Regions from separate parts of the Streptomyces sp. NPDC048001 genome, predicted to be linked through region 1. Evidence: predicted binding sites of a transcription regulator. Region 1 holds the regulator's gene; the other holds the start of a gene.

Region 1 (9,928 bases):
GCGAGCAGCCGAAGGCCGACGACGACGTCGTCGACGCCGAGATCGTGGACGACGAGAAGGACACCAAGGGTGGTGCCGCGTGAGTGAGGAGACTCCGGGCTTCGAGGAGAAGCCCGACGTCCCCTCGGGCGCCACACCCGACGACGCCGCGGAGACCGCCGAGTCCCCCGAGAAGGAGGACACGGCGGCCCCGGCAGGGGACGCAGCGCAGACGGCCGGCCTCACGGCCCAGCTGGACCAGGTCCGCAGTGCGCTCGGCGAGCGCACCGCCGACCTCCAGCGGCTGCAGGCCGAGTACCAGAACTACCGCCGCCGGGTCGAGCGGGACAGGGTCACGGTCAAGGAGATCGCCACGGCGACGCTGCTGACCGAGCTCCTGCCCGTGCTCGACGACATCGGCCGCGCGCGGGACCACGGGGAGCTGGTGGGCGGTTTCAAGTCCGTCGCCGAGTCCCTGGAGACCGCGGCCGCCAAGATGGGGCTCCAGCAGTTCGGCAAGGAGGGCGAGCCCTTCGACCCGACCGTGCACGAGGCCCTGATGCACTCCTACGCACCGGATGTCACCGAGACCACATGCGTCGCGGTGCTCCAGCCGGGGTACCGCATCGGCGAGCGCACCATCCGCCCCGCGCGGGTCGCCGTGGCCGAGCCCCAGCCGGGCGCGGCTCCGGCGGGCAAGGAAGAGAAGCAGGCCGACGAGGAGAGCGGTGGCCCCGAGGAGGGCTGACGCACGACACGTCCGGAAGGAGGGACGTCGATGAATACGAAGGACTTCGTCGAGAAGGACTACTACAAGGTTCTCGGCGTCCCCAAGGACGCCACCGAGGCCGAGATCAAGAAGGCGTACCGGAAGCTCGCCCGCGAGAACCACCCGGACGCCAACAAGGGCGACACCAGGGCCGAGGAGCGCTTCAAGGAGATCTCCGAGGCGAACGACGTCCTCGGCGACCCCAAGCGGCGCAAGGAGTACGACGAGGCGCGCGCCCTGTTCGGCAACGGAGGCTTCCGGGCCGGGCCGGGCGCGGGCGGCGGCAACTTCAACTTCGACCTGGGCGACCTCTTCGGGGGCGCCCAGGGCGGGGGCCAGCCGGGCGGTGCGGGCGGCTTCGGCGGCGGTCTCGGGGACGTCTTCGGAGGGCTGTTCAACCGCGGCCCCGGCGGCGGCACCCGCACCCAGCCCCGGCGCGGCCAGGACATCGAGTCCGAGGTGACGCTCAGCTTCACCGAGGCCGTGGACGGGGCCACCGTCCCCCTGCGGATGTCCAGCCAGGCGCCGTGCAAGGCGTGTTCGGGCACCGGCGACAAGAACGGCACCCCCCGGGTGTGCCCGACCTGCGTCGGCACCGGGCAGGTCTCGCGCGGCGGCAGCGGTTCCTTCTCGCTGACCGACCCGTGCGTGGACTGCAAGGGGCGCGGCCTGATCGCCGAGACCCCCTGCGAGGTCTGCAAGGGCAGCGGCCGTGCACGCAGTTCCCGCACCATGCAGGTCCGCATCCCCGCGGGCGTCTCCGACGGGCAGCGCATCCGGCTGCGCGGCAAGGGCGCACCGGGCGAGCGCGGCGGTCCGGCCGGCGACCTGTACGTCGTCGTCCATGTCGACGCCCATCCCGTCTTCGGCCGCAAGGACGACAACCTCACCGTCACCGTGCCGGTCACCTTCGCCGAGGCCGCGCTCGGCGGCGAGGTCAAGGTGCCCACCCTGGGCGGCCCGCCGGTGACCCTGAAGCTGCCCGCGGGCACCCCCAACGGGCGGACCATGCGCGCCCGGGGCAAGGGGGCCGTACGCAAGGACGGCACCCGCGGCGACCTGCTGGTGACGGTCGAGGTCGCCGTCCCCGTGGACCTGGGCGACAAGGCACGGGAGGCACTGGAGTCCTACCGCGAGGCCACCGCGGACGAGGACCCGAGGGCCGAGCTGTTCCAGGCAGCGAAGGGAGCGTGACATGGACGGCCGTCCGGGGCGCAGCCGCAACCCCTACGAACTGACCGACGACTCACCGGTGTACGTGATCTCGGTGGCCGCGCAGCTGTCGGGTCTGCATCCGCAGACCCTGCGGCAGTACGACCGCCTGGGGCTCGTCTCCCCGGACCGCACCGCCGGCCGCGGCCGCAGGTACTCGGCCCGGGACATCGAGCTGCTGCGCACCGTGCAGCAGCTGTCGCAGGACGAGGGCATCAACCTGGCGGGCATCAAGCGCATCATCGAGCTGGAGAACCAGGTCGCCGCGCTGCAGAGCCGGGTCGCCGAGCTGAGCGCGGCCGTGGAGGGTGCCGCCGCGGCCATGCGGCAGCGCGAGGCGCAGGTGCACGCCTCCTACCGGCGCGACCTGGTGCCCTATCAGGACGTGCAGCAGACCGGCGCCCTGGTGGTCTGGCGCCCCAAGCGCCGCGGGGACTGAGCGGGCGGGACGACGACGGACGGCGGGGGCCGGGACGCGGCAGAGCGTCCCGGCCCCCGCCGTCCGTCGTCGCGGGGCGCGTGCCTTCTCGTGTGACGGCCCGCCAGGGCCCCTGGAGGGCCGCTCACGGCCCCCGGCCGGGCCCGGGCGCCTCCGGGTGCCCGGCCGGGGCGCCACCGCGGTGGACGCCCCGTCAGGGAGGCCGAGCACGGGCGCCGGGCGCCGTCCTGCGGAGCGGGTCCCCGGGACCTCAGGCGTCGCTGTTGAGGATGCCGGACTGCGCGATGAGGTAGCCGAGTTGGGCGCGGCTCCCGCTCCCGAGCGCGGCGGCCAGCTTGGCGATGTGCGCGCGGCAGGTCCGGACGTTCATGCCCAGCCTGCGGGCGATCGCCTCGTCCACATGCCCCTCGATCAGCAGTTTGGCGATCGAGCGCTGGACCCCGGAGATGCCGTCCGGGGTGGGCTGGTACGGGGCGTCGTCCATCAGCGGGACCGCCCGCTGCCACAGCTGCTCGAACACCTTGATGAGGTACTCGACGAGCCCGGGGTGCCGCAGCTCCAGGGCGACGCGCCGGTCGTCGCTCGCCGGGATGAAGGCGACGGTGCGGTCGAAGACGATGAGCCGCTCGATCAGCTCCTCCAGCGTGCGGATCTGCGCCTTCCCGGCCGATATCCGCTCCACGTAGGCGAGCGTCCCCTGGCTGTATCTGACGGTGTGCTGGTAGAGAGTCCGGATGCTGACGCCCCGGTCGACGAGCAGCCTGTCTCGTTCCAGCGCCTCGGTCAGGACGTCGGCGCTGCGTCCGCCGCCGGGCTGGATCGTCAGCATCTCCGTGTGGCACTCGGCGGTGGCGAGGTTGAGCGCGGCGTTGATCCGGTCGAACCCCTCCAGCACCGTGATCGCGTGGGTGCTCGCCGGCGCCTGCGCACTGACGGCCATGAAGGGTTCGAAGGTGTCCGTCAGTTCTATCGACAGGCGGCGGCGGTCCAGGATCTCCCGCTCGATCGGGTGCAGACGTTGCGCAAGGGCGACTGACGGCGGAACCGGACGCAACCAGTGGGGATCGTCCGGATCCGGGTGGAGCAAGGCCAATTCGAGCAGGCATGGCGCGGCTTCCACGTCGCTTCGAGCGATTCGTCCCGTGCTGAGCGCGCTGACGTAAAGTCTCGATCCCTCGGTGCACATCTCCGTGACCCCATGGGGATGTGACTGTTTTGTCTCGTTCCTAGGCAATGCTCCACCCCCCAGGGTCCTGTAGCTACAGGAACATGATGCATCGGGGCTGTGGCATTGACATGCCTGCATGGGTCATCGTCTGTGGTGCGGGGGAGAAGAAACCATCAAGTAAGGACGAAGCCGACTATGCGCAAGAGAATGCTTCGCTCGGTGCTTGCCACTGTCTTCTCTGCGACCGTGGTCTTCGGTGCCGCCAGTGCCCTGGACCCGGCCCTGGGCAGTGTCACGGCGGCGGCCGTGCCTCCGCCGGACAGCGGCTGGGACTCGACCCCGATGGACAGTGGCTGGAACTCGGCCGCCCTGGACAGTGGCTGGAACTCGGCCGTGCTGGACAGCGGCTGGAACTCCGCACCGATGGACAGTGGCTGGAACTCCGCCCCGGCGGGTGCAGCAGCATGACCATCCCTCCGGACGACCGTGTTTTCCGGCGCGAGATGGCCTCGGCCTACCGTTCCGGGTGGCATTTCATCGACCTCGTCACGGCCATCCCCCACCGTGGCGACTCGTTGATGGTCACCCTGTTCGGCGAGCCGATCGTCGTCGCGCGCGAAGAGGACGAGGATGTCCGGGCGTACCGGTGCCTTCGTCGGCCGCGAGGTGCACCGCAGCCCGTCCGGTGTGCGATCCGGTACGGAATGATCTTTGTCAACCTCGACGCGCGGGACCACCAGCTCGTCGAAACCGACACCACCGCCACCCCCCGCAGTGCCTGAGCGGTTCCCCCGTCGTTACAGACCGCTCAGGTGCTTCCCCCACACAGCGGCGCCATCGTGGACCTGAAACACGATGGCGCCGTTGTGCTGCCCCCGGACGGGCCCGGCGCAGGCCGCCGCGGCACCGCTCCGGGCGCCGCGCCGCTCAGGTGCGCCCCATCGCCCGGGTGAGGGCGATCTCGATCACGACCCTGTCCGGGTTCGGCCTCGGCGTGCGGCGGTAGCGCGCCGTGTGCCGCGCGACCGCGTCGGCGACCGCCTCCGCCTCGGTGCGGATACGCGCCACGCCCTCCAGCGTCGCCCAGCGCTTCCCCTCCACCTGGCAGACCGCCACCCGTGCCCCCTCCGGGCCGGCCGCCCGTACATGGGCGACCTTGCGGCTGTGCCTGCCCGTGATCACCCGCGCGATGCCCGCCCCGGGGTCGTAGGTGACGCACACCGGGACCATGTGCGGTGTGCCGTCGGGCCGGGGCGTGGTCAGGGTGCACAGCAGGGGCTCGCCCCAGAACTCCAGGTACGAGGCGTGGGGGCTGCGGGGATCGATGGCCATGCCCCGGAACCTATCCCCGGCCGCTCCTCCGGGCGAGCGCGCACCCCCCTGGCGGCTGCCCGGGGCTCCCGGTCCTGCGCGGGAACGCCTCTCCGGCCGACCTTGAGTGCAATCGACTCAACTTTGTGTATGCTGGCTGAGTCAGTAGAAGTGACCCAAGGGGCGGACCCGCAGGCGAGGAGGAGACACCGGACGTGGATGCCGAGCTGACCAACAAGAGCCGTGACGCGATCAACGCCGCGAGCAACCGGGCCGTACAGGGTGGTCACGCCGACCTGACCCCGGCCCATCTGCTGCTGGCGCTCCTCGCGGGCCAGGACAACGAGAACCTCGTCGACCTGCTGGCGGCGGTCGACGCCGACCAGGCCGCCGTGCGCGCCGGTGCCGAGCGGGTGCTCGCCCAGCTCCCCAGCGTCACCGGCTCCACCGTCGCCCCGCCGCAGCCCAACCGCGAACTCCTCGCGGTGATCGCGGACGCCTCCCGCCGGGCCAAGGAGCTGGGCGACGACTACGTGTCCACCGAGCACCTGCTCGTCGGCACCGCGGCCAAGGGCGGGGCGAGCGCCCGGATCCTGGAGGAGCAGGGCGCCACCGCCGCACGCCTCCTCGACGCCTTCGAGAAGACCCGCGGCGCCCGCCGGGTCACCACCCCCGACCCCGAGGGCCAGTACAAGGCGCTGGAGAAGTTCGGCACCGACTTCACCGCCGCCGCCCGCGAGGGCAAGCTGGACCCGGTGATCGGCCGCGACCAGGAGATCCGCCGCGTCGTGCAGGTGCTCTCCCGCCGCACCAAGAACAACCCGGTGCTCATCGGGGAGCCCGGTGTCGGCAAGACCGCCGTCGTCGAGGGGCTGGCCCAGCGCATCGTCAAGGGCGACGTACCGGAGTCCCTGCGCGACAAGCGCCTCGTCTCCCTCGACCTGGGCGCCATGGTGGCCGGGGCCAAGTACCGCGGGGAGTTCGAGGAGCGGCTGAAGACCGTCCTCTCCGAGATCAAGGAGAGCGACGGGCAGATCATCACCTTCATCGACGAGCTCCACACGGTCGTCGGTGCGGGCGCCGGCGGGGACTCGGCGATGGACGCGGGCAACATGCTCAAGCCGATGCTGGCCCGCGGCGAGCTGCGCATGGTCGGCGCCACCACCCTCGACGAGTACCGGGAGCGGATCGAGAAGGACCCCGCCCTGGAACGGCGCTTCCAGCAGGTGCTGGTCGCCGAGCCGACCGTCGAGGACACCGTCGCCATCCTGCGCGGGCTCAAGGGCCGCTACGAGGCGCACCACAAGGTGCAGATCAACGACAGCGCGCTGGTCGCCGCCGCCACCCTCTCCGACCGGTACATCACCTCCCGCTTCCTGCCCGACAAGGCCATCGACCTCGTGGACGAGGCCGCCTCCCGGCTGCGTATGGAGATCGACTCCTCGCCCGTCGAGATCGACGAGCTCCAGCGCTCCGTCGACCGGCTCCGCATGGAGGAGCTGGCGCTGAAGAACGAGTCGGACCCGGCCTCCAGGGAGCGTCTGGAGAAGCTGCGGCGCGACCTGGCCGACCGGGAGGAGGAGCTGCGCGGGCTGACCGCCCGCTGGGAGAAGGAGAAGCAGGGGCTCAACCGGGTCGGCGAGCTGAAGGAGCGCCTCGACGACCTGCGCGGCCAGGCCGAGCGCGCCCAGCGCGACGGCGACTTCGACACCGCCTCCAAGCTGCTCTACGGCGAGATCCCGACCCTGGAGCGCGACCTGGAGGAGGCCTCCGAGGCCGAGGAGGAGGCCGCCAAGGACACCATGGTCAAGGACGAGGTGGGCCCCGACGACATCGCCGACGTGGTCGGCTCCTGGACGGGCATCCCCGCGGGCCGCCTGCTGGAGGGCGAGACGCAGAAGCTGCTGCGCATGGAGCAGGAGCTGGGGCGCCGCCTCATCGGCCAGTCCGAGGCCGTGCAGGCCGTGTCCGACGCGGTGCGCCGCACCCGGGCAGGGATCGCGGACCCGGACCGCCCCACGGGCTCCTTCCTCTTCCTCGGCCCGACCGGTGTCGGGAAGACCGAACTGGCCAAGGCCCTCGCGGACTTCCTCTTCGACGACGAGCGGGCCATGGTCCGCATCGACATGAGCGAGTACGGCGAGAAGCACAGCGTCGCCCGGCTGGTCGGCGCCCCTCCCGGCTACGTCGGCTACGAGGAGGGCGGCCAGCTCACCGAGGCCGTCCGCCGCCGCCCGTACAGCGTGGTGCTCCTGGACGAGGTGGAGAAGGCCCACCCCGAGGTCTTCGACGTCCTGCTCCAGGTGCTCGACGACGGCCGGCTCACCGACGGCCAGGGCCGCACGGTGGACTTCCGCAACACGATCCTGGTCCTCACCTCGAACCTGGGCAGCCAGCACCTCGTCGACCCGGCGCTCGGCGAGGAGGAGCGCAGGGAGCGGGTCCTGGCGGCCGTCCGCGCCGCGTTCAAGCCGGAGTTCCTCAACCGGCTGGACGACCTGGTGGTCTTCTCCGCGCTCACCCGCGAGGAGCTGACCCATATCGCCGGGCTCCAGATCGACCGGCTGGCGGCGCGGCTCGCGGAGCGCCGGCTCGCCCTGGACGTCACCCCGGCCGCCCTGGAGTGGCTGGCCGAGGAGGGGAACGACCCCGCCTACGGAGCCCGGCCGCTGCGGCGCCTGGTCCAGACGGCGATCGGCGACCGGCTCGCCAGGGAGATCCTCTCCGGCGAGATCCGCGACGGCGACACCGTCCGGGTGGACCGCGGCGAGGACGGGCTGCTGGTGGGCCCGGCGCGGTGACCTCGGCGGTCGCCCGCCGACCGGCCCGGCCCCGCTCCGCCGCACGGCGGAGCGGGGCCGGGCCGTGACCGCTGCGGACGGGGACGGCCGTGGGACGGACCGGCGGCGTGCACCCGCCGCCCGCGCGCGGAGCGGCGCCCGGCGGGCCCGGGGGCGGCCGCGTCCGCAGCGTGCGGGCCCCGCGGGCGGCCGTCGCCACCGGCCAAGGACCCCGCCGCGCCCTCCTCCCGGTCCACCGTCCGGCGATCCTGTCAGCTCGCAGCGGATCGGGCGCGGCGGGGCTTGCGTCGGGCGGGCGGGCATGGGAGAGGATGGCCGCATCCGTACGAAGGGAAATTCACGGTGACCATCGATCCGTCCTCGATTCCGAACTTCGGGGGCCAGCCCCAGCCTCAGGCCGCAGGACCGGCGGGCCCCGTCGTTCCCGACCAGGACCTGGTCAAGCAGCTGCTCGACCAGATGGAGCTCAAGTACGTCGTCGACGACGAGGGCGACCTCGCCGCGCCGTGGGAGGACTTCCGCACGTACTTCATGTTCCGCGGCGAGAAGGAGCAGCAGATCTTCTCGGTGCGGACCTTCTACGACCGGCCGCACCCGGTCGAGAAGCGGACCGAGATCCTCGACGTCATCGACGACTGGAACCGCCGCACCCTCTGGCCGAAGGTGTACACCCACCTCCACGAGGAGGACGAGGCGGCGCCGACGCTCCGCCTCATCGGCGAGGCGCAGATGCTGATCGGCACCGGCGTCAGCCTGGAGCACTTCGTCTCCTCCACGGTCAGCTGGGTGCGCGCCTCGATCGAGTTCGACAAGTGGCTGGTCGAGCGCTTCGGCCTGGCCGAGGGCGGGAAGCCTGCCGAGGGCGAGGAGCCCTCCGGCGAGGCCTGAGCCCCGGCGGCGTCCGACGGCAGGGCCCGGGGGAAGGCGTCCGACGCCTTCCCCCGGGCCCTGCTGCTTCCGCCCCGCTCTCGCAGCCGCATCGCCACGCTCGATGACAGGGCGCTGTCCGCCGTATCCCGACCGCACACGGGAAGGAACGACGGCCGTACCTTCACCCTCGACCTCGACGGACTCCCGCGCCCGGAGGCCGGGTCGAACGCCCGCCGACGACGTTCCGTCAGCTTTCGCGGCGGTATCGGCACCGTGCGATCAGGAGGCCGTCCCCGGTGGCCTTGCAGACCAGCCGGTGCTCGACCTCGATACGGCGCGACCGGCGCCCTGGAGTCCGTGCCTGAGGGCGAGAGGGCTCCGTGGGGGGCGGCGGTGCGTCCTGGCCGCCCTCGACCAACTCGGCCGTTGTCGCGGTGTGCGACTGCGTCGCAGAGGGCCGGCTCGGCGTGGGCCGACGCGCGGTCGAACCGCTCACCGCGACGGGTCTCCGCCGCCGGCACCTCCCGTGACCCGGTCTCATTCGGGCGAAGGGGCGTGAGCTCACGGTGCCATGCGTGCGAGGCGGTCGGCGGCCTCGGTGAGGACGTCGTCCTTCTTGCAGAAGGCGAACCGGACGAAGGGGGCGCCGGCCTCCTGGTGGTCGTAGAAGACGGCGTTGGGGATGGCGACGACGCCCGCCCGTTCGGGGAGGGTGCGGCAGAAGGCGAAGCCGTCGGTGGCGCCGAGGGGGCGGATGTCGGCGGTGACGAAGTAGGTGCCCTGGGGCAGGTAGACCCCGAACCCGGCGGCCCGCAGGCCGTCGGCGAGCAGGTCGCGCTTGCGCCGCAGGTCGGCGCGGAGGCCGTCGAAGTAGGCGTCCGGCAGGCGGAGCGCCTCGGCGACCGCGTACTGGAAGGGGCCGGCGCTGACGAAGGTCAGGTACTGCTTGGCGGTCCGGACCGCGGCCACGAGTTCCCGGCTGCCCGTCGCCCAGCCGACCTTCCAGCCCGTGAACGCGAAGGTCTTGCCCGCGCTGGAGATGGTGACCGTGCGCTCGCGCATGCCGGGGAAGGATGCGAGCGGCAGGTGCTCGCCCTCGAAGACCAGGTGCTCGTAGACCTCGTCGGTGACGACGAGCAGGTCCCGTTCCACCGCCAGCGCCGCCACGGCCGCGAGCTGGTCGCGGCCGAGGACCGTGCCCGTCGGGTTGTGGGGGGTGTTGAGCAGCAGCAGCCGGGTGCGCGGGGTGACCGCGTCCCTGAGTTCGTCCAGGTCCAGGTGGTAGGAGCCGTCGCGGGGCCGCAGGGTCACCGGCACCCGGACGCCCCCGGCCATGGCGATGCAGGCCGCGTAGGAGTCGTAGTACGGCTCCAGGGCGA
Region 2 (9,928 bases), on a different contig from region 1:
CGGTCATGCCGATGCCCGCGTCCTGGACGGAGAGCATCACCTCGCCGCTCTCCAGCAGCCAGCCCTCCATCTCGACCTGCGCGTCCGGCGGGGAGAAGGCGGTGGCGTTCTCCAGCAGCTCGGCGACCAGGTGGCTGAGGTCGTCCGCGGCGAAGCCCGCGACCTGCGCGTGCGGCGGCAGGGACCGGATGACGACCCGGTCGTAGCGCTCGATCTCGCTGACGGCTGCGCGCAGCACGTCCACCAGCGGAACCGGCCCCACATGGCCCTGCCCGTGCTCGGCGCCGGCGAGGACCAGCAGGTTCTCGCTGTGGCGGCGCATCACCGTGGCCATGTGGTCGATCGTGAAGAGGGTGGCGAGGCGCTCCGGGTCCTGCTCCTTGTCCTCCAGCTTCTCGATGACGGCGAGTTGCCGCTCCACCAGGCCGAGGCTGCGCAGGGACAGGTTGACGAAGGTGTGGTGGACGGTGTGGCGCAGCCGCTCCACCTCGGCGGTCAGCTCCTCGGTCCGCTCGCCGAGCTCTGCGCGGGCGGCCGCGAGCTCCCCGCTGAGCGCCTCCCGGGAGCCCACCAGGTCGCTGTGGTCGCTGTCCAGGCGGCCCACCCGGGTCCCGAGGTCCCCCAGCCGCCCGTGCAGCGTGTTGAGCGAGCGAACGACCTGCGCGAACTCGTCGTTGCGCCCGGTGAAGCGGACGGGCTCCCCGTGGTCGGGTTCGGCGGCCAGCCGGGCCGCGCCGAGCCGGAGCACCGCGAGCGGCCGGGTGAGCGAGCGCGAGACCGCGGCGAGCACGCCCACCGCCGCCAGGAGCAGCCCGGCGGCCAGGGCGACCCGCAGTTCCAGCGCCGTGACGTCGTCGTCGCGCAGCTGCTCGAAGGCCGCGATGCGGTCGCTGGCCAGCGTCGTCTCGGCGCCCCGCATCTGCTCGATACGGGCCGTGAGGGCGGCCTGCAGCGCGGTCGCGTCGGTCGTGCGCTCCTTGGCGGAGAGCGCGGGCTGGTCGGTCAGGCGGGCGAGGTACCCCTCGGCGCTCTTGACCTCGGCGCCGGACACGGTGGCGGCCACCTTGTCGCGGACCTGCGGCCCTGCCGCCTGGTCGAAGTCGGCGAGCGCGGCGAGTTCGCGCACCCGGGCCTGCTGCGCGGTGGCGCTGAGCGCGTCGCGGGTGCGGGCCGCCTCCCCGGTCTCCTCGCCCTCGCTCTCGACGGGGAGGCCGGTGACGGGGTCGAAGACGGTCTGCGCCGGGGGCCGGGGCACGGCCAGCGCGGCCACCAGCAGCCCGCGCGCGGCGGAGGCCTGCTCGACGGCGCGTCCGAGGGCCGCCGGGGCGCGGGTCGCGTCCGCGGCGCGGGGCGGTGTCCGCTCGGCCAGGTCGTCGGCGAGCGCCTGGAGCCCGTCGACGACGGAGGTGTAGGCGCGGTGGGCGTCCAGGGGGGTGCTCTTGCCGCCGAGCGCGGTACGGCGCAGGGAGGGCACCGAGGCGAGGTCGCGCCGCAGGTCGGGGTGGTCGTCGCCGAGCTCCGCGCGGATCTCGTCGATCTGCCGGTCGACGCGTGCGGCGAGCGGGCCGGAGAGGCTGCGGGGCGCCGCGTCGTCGCCGTCCTCGCCGTCCTCCTCGTCCGGCCCGGCGCTGCCGTCCTCCGGGGAGGCCGCCACCCGGGAGGCGAGGTAGGCCACGACCTCGTCGCGCTCGTCGGAGAGCGAGTGGGCGAGGGTGACGGCCTGCCGGTCGAGCGAGGCGAGGTCGACCAGGCGCTGGGACTCGGTCAGGTCGGCGGAGGCGGCGAGGATGCCGGGGGCCCCGGCACCGGCCACGACCGCGGCCACGACGGCGACCGCGACGACGAGCCTGCGACGCACGCGGACGGGGCGTCCGCCGGGGGTCGGGTCCTCCCGGGAGGGAAGACCGGTGGCATCGGCCGGGGACTCCGCACCGTCCGACGTGGCGCTGCCGCCCTTGCCCCGAGGCCGCTTCTTCTGCACCGGTGCTCGCAATCCTGCTCGACTCGTCCACCCATGAAGCAGAGATGACGACCGGTTCACGCGCGAGAGCCCCACCCCTGGTACGGCTACCGACCTTCGCAGCGCCTTCCGGAGGGAGGCGCGCTTCGGCCGCTCCGCCACCCGAACGAGTGAACAACATGGCGGAGTTGGGGAACAACTTGCCCGGGCATGCCGGGGCGGGGCGTACGGCGTGCCGGGCTGGACCTGGGGCCCCGGCTTTGGCAGGATGCCCGCCCGCACCTCCGGCCCGGGCCGGTCAGCCCGGGGCGCCCGGCCTGACCAGGCGGTACGGAGGCGTCCGCGGCCCGTTCGGGGGGCGGGTGAAGGAGTCGTGCAGACTGGGCCCATGCGCATCGACGCCGCCACCGCCCCCGGCACCTCCGGACACCCCAACGAGGACTGGGTGTCGGCGGCGCTTCCCGTTCAGGGCCAGGGTGGATCACTTCTCGTCCTCGACGGGGTGACGCCCCCGCGGGACGGCGGCGGTTGTGTGCACGGTGTGCCCTGGTTCACGGCCCGGCTCGGCGGTGCGCTGGTCGAGCTGTGCGGTTCACGGCCCGAGCTGACCCTGCGGGCGATCCTCGCCCGCTCCATCCGGCGCACCGCGGACGCCCACCGCCAAACCTGTGACCTTTCTCACGTCCGCACGCCTCAGGCGACGGTCGCCCTGGCGCGCTGGGGCGCCCCGGACGGCGAGCTGGAGTACCTGGTGCTCTCCGACTCGGTGCTGCTGCTGCAGTCGCCGGAGGGCTCGGTCGAGCCGGTCCTGGACGACCGGCTCGACCGGCTGCCCCGCGAGGCGCTGCGCAGCCAGGCCTCGGCGGACGCGCTGCGCAACGCCGAGGGGGGCTTCTTCACGGCCGCGGCCGACCCGGCGGTGGCGGAGCGGGCCGTGGCGGGCAGCGTGCCCCGCGAGCGGGTCCGGGCGCTGGCCGCGCTCACCGACGGGGCCGCCCGCTGGGTGCAGACGTTCGCCGAGGGCGACTGGACGGCGTGCATGAAGCTGCTCCGCACGGAGGGCGCGCAAGGGCTGATCGACCGGGTGCGGGCACGGGAGTCCGCGGCGGCCGCCGCGGACTCCGGGGCGCCGCGGTGGAAGCTCCACGACGACGCCACGGCGGTGCTGGCGGAGTTCTGAGCCGCCGCGCAGGCGTGCTCAGTCCTCGGCCCCGGCGTTCAGCTGGTGCAGCAGCCGCGCCAGTTCGGCCACCTCGCCGCGGTCCCAGCCCGCGAGCTTGCTGCGGTACCGCGCACGCCGGGCGTCGCGCACGTGCCGGAAGCGGACCATGCCCTCACGGGTGAGCCGCACCAGCGAGGCGCGGCCGTCGGCGGGGTCCGGGGTCCGGGCCACCAGTCCCAGGTCCTCCAGGGCCCGCAGCTGCCGGCTCATCGTCGCCTTGCCGACGCCGAAGTACCCGGCGAGTTCGGTGGCGCGCTGCTCGCCGGCCTCCTCCAGGCGGACCAGCAGACCGTAGGCGGCGGGCTCCAGTTCGGGGTGCACCTGCCGGGCCATCTCGCCGGACGACGCCCGCGCGCGCCGGAGGAAGACCGTCAGCTCCCTTTCGAGAGCGAGGAACTCACGATCCACACCACTTCTCCCGTCCGGTCCGGCGGTGTCCGCCGCACCGCCCTCGCACATCTCAGCACCCATGGCACGCTTCCCGGTCCCGAAAGTCTCCAGCAGCGGCCGGCATGTCCGCAGCTCGGCCAGTATTTCGCAGGTCCGGGCCGGGAGCGGGGCGGACGCCCGGCCCGCCCCCGGCGGTCCGGTGTGCGCGGACGCCCGCGGGCGCGGGGCGCCGCCGGGGCGCATCCTCCTCGGTGCGGCCCGTCAGGACCAGTGCGGAGGGCGGAGGAGGCCGTCCGGCAGCCGGGTGGCGGCGTCTCCCCGGGCCGCGTTCAGCTGGGGCTGGGTCAGGAACAGCGCCCCCGTCAGGTCGGCACCGGCCAGCCCGGCGTCCCTCAGGTCGGCGCCGAGCAGGTCGGCCTGCCGGAGGTCGGCTCCCGCGAGGTCGGCGGCGATGAGGCAGGCCCCGCGCAGACTGACGCCACGCAGGGACGCCCCCCGCAGCCGGGCCCCCATGAGGTCGGCGCCCCGGCGGTCCCTCCGGCGGCCGCGGACCGCCGCGCGTGCCAGCTCGCTCGCCCGCCCGAGGAGCGGGCCCACCTCCCGGCGCCGGGCGTCCACGTCCACCTGCACCAGCGCCGGGGGCGCCAGGCGGGTCAGCGCCTCGATGCCGGAGCGGTGCTCCGCCAGCACCGGCCGTAGGGCGGCGGCCGCGGGCATGCCCTCGGCCTCCTGAAGGTGGCGCAGGAGTTCGTGCAGCTGCCGCACCACGGGGAAGACGGCGAACATCTCGGAGGCCGTCGCCGGGGCCTCGCGCCAGTCGGTCCCGCCGTAGAGGACCTGCGAGACGTGCTGGCCCGCGCCGAAGCAGTCGTAGACGGTGCAGCCGCGATAGCCGCTCTCGCGCAGCCGGGCGTGGATGCCGCAGGAGAAGTCGGCCCGCAGGTTGCCGCACGGGGTGCCCGCGGCCTTGTCGGCGGCGAAGTCGGCGGAGGCGGAGAACGGCAGGGCCGCGCAGCACAGCCCGAAGCACTGCGAGCAGTCGGCCTTCAGGGAGGTCATCCCGTCATTCTGCCCCTGCCGGCGGTGCCCGGGCCCCGCCGGCGCCCTCGCCGCCGGGCCCGGGCGGGCCGCCGCACCGCCCCGCGTCAGGCCGCCGCGGTGACCGGTGCCTCGGCCGGGGCGAGGGCGAGGGCGAGCACCTGGCGGACGTCGCTGACCGGGTGGACGTCCAGCGTGCGGAGGATCTCCTCCGGGACGTCGTCCAGGTCCGGCTCGTTCCGCTTGGGGATCACCACCGTGGTGATGCCCGCCCGGTGGGCGGCCAGCAGCTTCTGCTTGACGCCTCCGACGGGCAGCACCCTGCCGGTCAGCGAGACCTCTCCCGTCATCGCCACGTCGGTGCGCACCAGGCGGCCGGAGAGCAGCGAGGCCAGGGCCGTGGTCATGGTGACGCCGGCGCTCGGGCCGTCCTTGGGCACCGCCCCCGCGGGGAAGTGGATGTGCACGCCCCGGTCCTTGAGGTCGGCGACGGGCAGCTCCAGCTCGGCCCCGTGCGAACGCAGGAAGCTCAGTGCGATCTGCGCGGACTCCTTCATCACGTCGCCCAGCTGGCCGGTCAGCGTCAGCCCGGCCGCGCCCGTCTCCGGGTCGGCGAGCGACGCCTCGACGAAGAGCACGTCGCCTCCGGCTCCGGTGACGGCCAGCCCCGTCGCCACGCCGGGCACGGCGGTGCGCCGCTCGGCGGGGTCCTGCGCGGACTCCGGGACGTGGTGGGGCCGGCCGATCAGGGCCCGCAGTTCGCCGTCGGTGACGGTGAACGGCAGCTTCCGGTCGCCGAGTTCGCTCTGCGCGGCGATCCTGCGCAGCAGCCGCGCCACGGAGCGCTCCAGGTTCCGCACGCCCGCCTCCCGGGTGTACTCCCCCGCCAGGCGGCGCAGTGCGCTCTCGTCCACGGTGACCTCGCCGGGCTCCAGTCCGGCCCGCTCCAGCTGCCTGGGGACCAGGTGGTCCCGGGCGATGACGACCTTCTCGTCCTCGGTGTAGCCGTCGAGGCGCACCAGTTCCATCCTGTCCAGCAGCGCCTCCGGGATGGCCTCCAGGACGTTCGCGGTCGCCAGGAAGACCACGTCGCTGAGGTCGAGTTCCACTTCCAGGTAGTGGTCGCGGAAGGTGTGGTTCTGGGCCGGGTCCAGCACTTCGAGGAGGGCCGCCGCGGGGTCGCCCCGGAAGTCGGAGCCCAGCTTGTCGATCTCGTCGAGCAGCACGACCGGGTTCATCGAACCGGCCTCCTTGACGGCGCGGACGATGCGCCCGGGCTGGGCGCCGACATAGGTGCGGCGGTGGCCCCGGATCTCGGCCTCGTCGCGCACTCCGCCGAGCGCGACCCGGACGAACGAGCGCCCCATGGCGTGGGCGACCGATTCGCCGAGCGAGGTCTTTCCGACGCCCGGCGGGCCCACCAGCGCGAGCACGGCACCGCCGCGGCGGCCGCCGACGACCCCCAGGCCGCGGTCGACGCGGCGCTTGCGCACCGCGAGGTACTCGGTGATCCGCTCCTTGACGTCCGTCAGGCCCGCGTGCTCGGCGTCCAGCACCCGCTGGGCGCCCGGGATGTCGTAGGCGTCCTCGGTCCGCGCGTTCCAGGGCAGTTCGAGGACGGTGTCCAGCCAGGTGCGGATCCAGGAGCCCTCGGGGGACTGGTCGCTGGCCCGCTCCAGCTTCTCGACCTCCTTCAGCGCCGCCTCGCGGACCTTCTCCGGCAGTTCGGCGGCCTCGACGCGGGCGCGGTAGTCGTCCGACTCCTCCCCCTCGGACTCGCCGTTGAGTTCGCGCAGCTCCTTGCGCACCGCGTCCAGCTGGCGGCGGAGCAGGAACTCGCGCTGCTGCTTGTCCACGCCCTCCTGGACGTCCTTGGCGATCGCCTCGGCGACCTCCTGCTCGGCCAGGTGCTCGCGCAGCTGCTCGGTGGCGAGGCGGAGGCGTGCGACGGGGTCGGCGGTCTCCAGCAGCGCGATCTTCTGTGCGGTGGTCAGGAACGGCGAGTAGCCGGCGTTGTCCGCGAGCTGCGAGACGTCCTCGATCTGCTGCACCCGGTCGACGACCTGCCACGCCCCGCGGCGCTTCAGCCAGTCGGTGGCGAGTGCCTTGTACTCCTTGGCCAGCTCGGCGACCTGCCCGGGAAGCGGCCCGTCACCGGAGGCCGCCCCCGGTCCGGCCTCCTCGACGGCCGTGCCCTCGACCCACAGGGCGGCGCCCGGCCCGGTGGTCCCCGCTCCGATGCGGACCCGGCCGACCCCGCGGATCAGGGCGCCCGGGTCGCCGTCGGACAGCCGTCCGACCTGCTCGACGGTCCCCAGGACGCCGGTCGCGGCGTAGGTGCCGTCGACCCGGGGAACGAGCAGCACCTTCGGCTTGTTGCCGGAGGAGCGCACCGCGGCCTGCGCCGCCTCGACCGCGGCCCGCACATCGGTGTCGGACAGGTCGAGTGGGACGACCATCCCCGGCAGGACGACCTCGTCGTCGAGGGGCAGGACGGGCAGCGTGAGCGGTGTACGGGCCGTGGAATCGGCAGCCATGATCTCCCCTTAGGCAGGCAAGTTGAGCTGTACCGACTCAATGCATGTGAGCCTCGGGATGTTCCCCTGCTCTGTTCGCTCTCAGCGATCGGAGGGCCCGTGTCCGATGCGGGGGACCCTGCACCGTCCGCACCAAGGCTGCATGCGACTGCCCATCGGCCTGCGTGACCTTGCATCGAGTGCCCGGTCGGCCGGTGACGGGTCGCGCGCGGGATCAGGTCGCACAAGGGCCGGCGCCACCCGGGAAGGACCCGCGCGTGGCCCGAGGTCACTCGTAGCGCAGGCGCAGTGACTCCCGTTCGGCCTCCTCGATCTGGTCGACGGTCAGGCCCGGCAGGTTCAGCTGGGCCAGCGTCACCTCTGCACTGGTCGGCTGGGCGTCAGCAGGCAACCACCGATCCGGTTTCCAGGCGTTGCCGCGCATCAGCGACTTCGGGCAGTGCGGATAGACCTGCTCGACCTGCACCACGATCGCCGTGACCGGCTGCTTTCCGACCGGAGTGAGTCGGGCGAGCAACTCCGGACGCGCCGAGACACAGGCACGGCCATTGACGCGCAGCGTGTCGGGGCGGCCGGGGACGAGGAAGAGCAGACCGACGCGTCCGGTCTGCAGCACGTTGTGCATGGTGTCGAGCCGCTTGTTGCCGGTCGCGTCGGGGATCGCCAAGGTTCTCTCGTCCAGCACCGAGACGAACCCGGCCGGACCGCCACGCGGCGTCACGTCCGCCCGGCCCTCGGCGTCCGCACTGCCGATGAACACCAGCGAGGAACAGCCGATCAGCGCCCGGGCCTCCTCGGTCAGCCGGTCGTTCTCCTTGCGGAGCGAGGTCGGGTTCGGCTGCGAGTAGAGCTCGCGCAGGTGGTCCGGGCTGGTGAGGGCGTCCGCCCGGAGGGACTCGAAGAGCAACCCGGCGGCCCCAGTGTCGATCATCATACGGACGACCCTAGAAGGCGACCGCGACAGTGCGCCGGGGCAGAGCGTGATCTCGCCCGCGGGAGGCCGACCCCACCCGGGCCGAACCCCGCGGCAGTCCACCTACCGTTTCCCCACCTGGAAGGTTCACATGAGCTGGGACGTTCTCCTCCTCCGCCTGCCCGACGGCATCGCCTCGGTGCAGGACATAGCCGAGCCTCGGTCCGCAACGCAGAGTCGGCCTGCACAGATCCGGGCCGGCCGGACCAGCTCTTCCTTCACTCCGCAGCTCAGCGCCCCGTCACGATGCACCAAGCGACGCGACCGGGCGCCCGCCACACCTCCCCGAGCCGGATCGAGCCCGCGCAGGTGCCGCGGAGCCGGGGCGCCGCTGCAGCGCGCCGGGGCCCTGTGATGAACTGACGTTCCATCATCGCCACACACGAGGGGGAGACTTGAGCGACGAGATATCGGACGGGCAGGCGCCGGGCAGCGCGGCGAGCGCACCGGCGCACACCGTCCAGGACCCCCGGGAGGCGCGCCGCGTCGGCAGGCGGGCGCTGCTGTGGTCGGCCGTGGCCGTGGCGGCCTGGGTGTGGTTCGCCTACCTGATGGTCACCGACTACGCCTCGCCGTCCGGTGGGGACATGTGCCGCGGCCCCCTGATCGACCCCGCGTACACGGAGTACGAGCGGTGCCGTGACTCCCTTCGCCAGTGGCCCGCACTGCTGGGCGTCCTCGCACTGGCGGTCGTCACCAGCACGGTCGCGGCGGCGACCCTGGTGTACTCGAGAGTCCTCTACCGCCTGGCGCGCCGTGACGGGCACGTCATGTGGCCGCGGGACTGAGAGGCCGGCGGGCGGGCCCTCCGGCGAACCGGCGGGCCCGCGTCCGTGCGTGCCCTACCGCCCCTCGGAGGCGGGCTGCGGGCCGAAGCGGCGGCGGTAGTCGCTCGGGGAGAGGCCCGTCTCCCGGCGCATCAGCACCCGCAGGCGGGCCGCGCTGCCGAAGCCGCTGCGCCGGGCCACCACCTCGACACCGGTCTCCCCGCGTTCGATCAGCCGGCAGGCGAGGGCCAGCCGCTCCGCGGTCAGCCAGGCCAGCGGCGTGGTCCCGAGCTGGGCGCGGAACCGGCGGTGCAGGGTGGCGGGGCTGACCTTCGCCCGGGCGGCGAGGTCGGAGACGGTCATCGGCGCGTCCAGCCGGGCCTGCACCCACGCCAGCACGGGGGCGAGGGACTCGTCGGGGGCGTCGGGGACGGGCCGCTCGACGAACTGGCGCTGCCCGCCGTCGCGGTGGGCGGCGAAGACGAGCCGGCGGCTGACCGCGCCCGCGACCTCGCTGCCGTGGTCGCGGCGCACGATGTAGAGCCCCAGGTCCAGCGCGGCGGCGCTGCCCGCCGCCGTCAGGATGTCGCCGTCGTCGACGAAGAGCACGTCGGCTTCGAGCCGCACGGCGGGGAAGCGGGCGCGGAAGTCCTCCGCCCACTGCCAGTGGGCGGTGGCCCGGCGTCCGTCCAGCACCCCCGCCTCGGCCAGGGTGAACGCCCCGCTGCACAGGCCGACCAGGCGTGCTCCGCGGCGGTGCGCCCGCCGGACGGCGTCCAGCACGTCGGGGCGGCGGGGCACGGCGACGTCGGGCCGGTTGGGGACGACGAGGGTGTCCGCCGTCTCCGCGGCCTCCAGACCGGCGACCCCCGTAAGGGTGAAGAATCCGTCCCGCATGAGCGTCCGGGGCTCGGCGGCGCAGAGGCGGAAGTCGTACAGCTCGCGTCCGAGTTCCGGGCGGCGCAGCCCGAAGACCTCGGTGGTGCAGCCCAGCTCGAAGGGGTTGGAGTTCTCGTCCACGAGGACCACGACCCGGTGCAG

Evidence for each region. The regulator HspR, encoded in region 1, represses chaperone genes until heat shock. The targets are predictions, from matches to a motif close to TTGAGNNNNNNNNNCTCAA.
Region 2: lon (endopeptidase La) is a predicted target of HspR. The motif match lies at 7,170-7,188, and genes of this name have one in related genera.

Annotation. Positions count from the first base shown of each region.
Region 1 is NZ_JBIDBN010000016.1:98,795-108,722, forward strand. It holds gene dnaK (molecular chaperone DnaK) at 1-83, shown strand, start outside; gene grpE (nucleotide exchange factor GrpE) at 80-727, shown strand; gene dnaJ (molecular chaperone DnaJ) at 758-1,942, shown strand; gene ACGF15_RS26470 (heat shock protein transcriptional repressor HspR) at 1,944-2,399, shown strand; gene ACGF15_RS26475 (helix-turn-helix transcriptional regulator) at 2,650-3,585, opposite strand; gene ACGF15_RS26480 (hypothetical protein) at 3,787-4,035, shown strand; gene ACGF15_RS26485 ((2Fe-2S)-binding protein) at 4,032-4,349, shown strand; partial or broken gene ACGF15_RS26490 (pyridoxamine 5'-phosphate oxidase family protein) at 4,669-4,899, opposite strand; gene clpB (ATP-dependent chaperone ClpB) at 5,094-7,679, shown strand; gene ACGF15_RS26500 (YbjN domain-containing protein) at 8,022-8,567, shown strand; gene ACGF15_RS26505 (pyridoxal phosphate-dependent aminotransferase) at 9,111-9,928, opposite strand, start outside.
Region 2 is NZ_JBIDBN010000002.1:68,390-78,317, reverse strand. It holds gene ACGF15_RS04660 (nitrate- and nitrite sensing domain-containing protein) at 1-1,981, opposite strand, end outside; gene ACGF15_RS04655 (protein phosphatase 2C domain-containing protein) at 2,349-3,140, shown strand; gene ACGF15_RS04650 (MarR family transcriptional regulator) at 3,159-3,641, opposite strand; gene ACGF15_RS04645 (pentapeptide repeat-containing protein) at 3,834-4,631, opposite strand; gene lon (endopeptidase La) at 4,718-7,147, opposite strand; gene ACGF15_RS04635 (MSMEG_1061 family FMN-dependent PPOX-type flavoprotein) at 7,416-8,081, opposite strand; gene ACGF15_RS04630 (hypothetical protein) at 8,516-8,908, shown strand; gene ACGF15_RS04625 (GlxA family transcriptional regulator) at 8,963-9,916, opposite strand.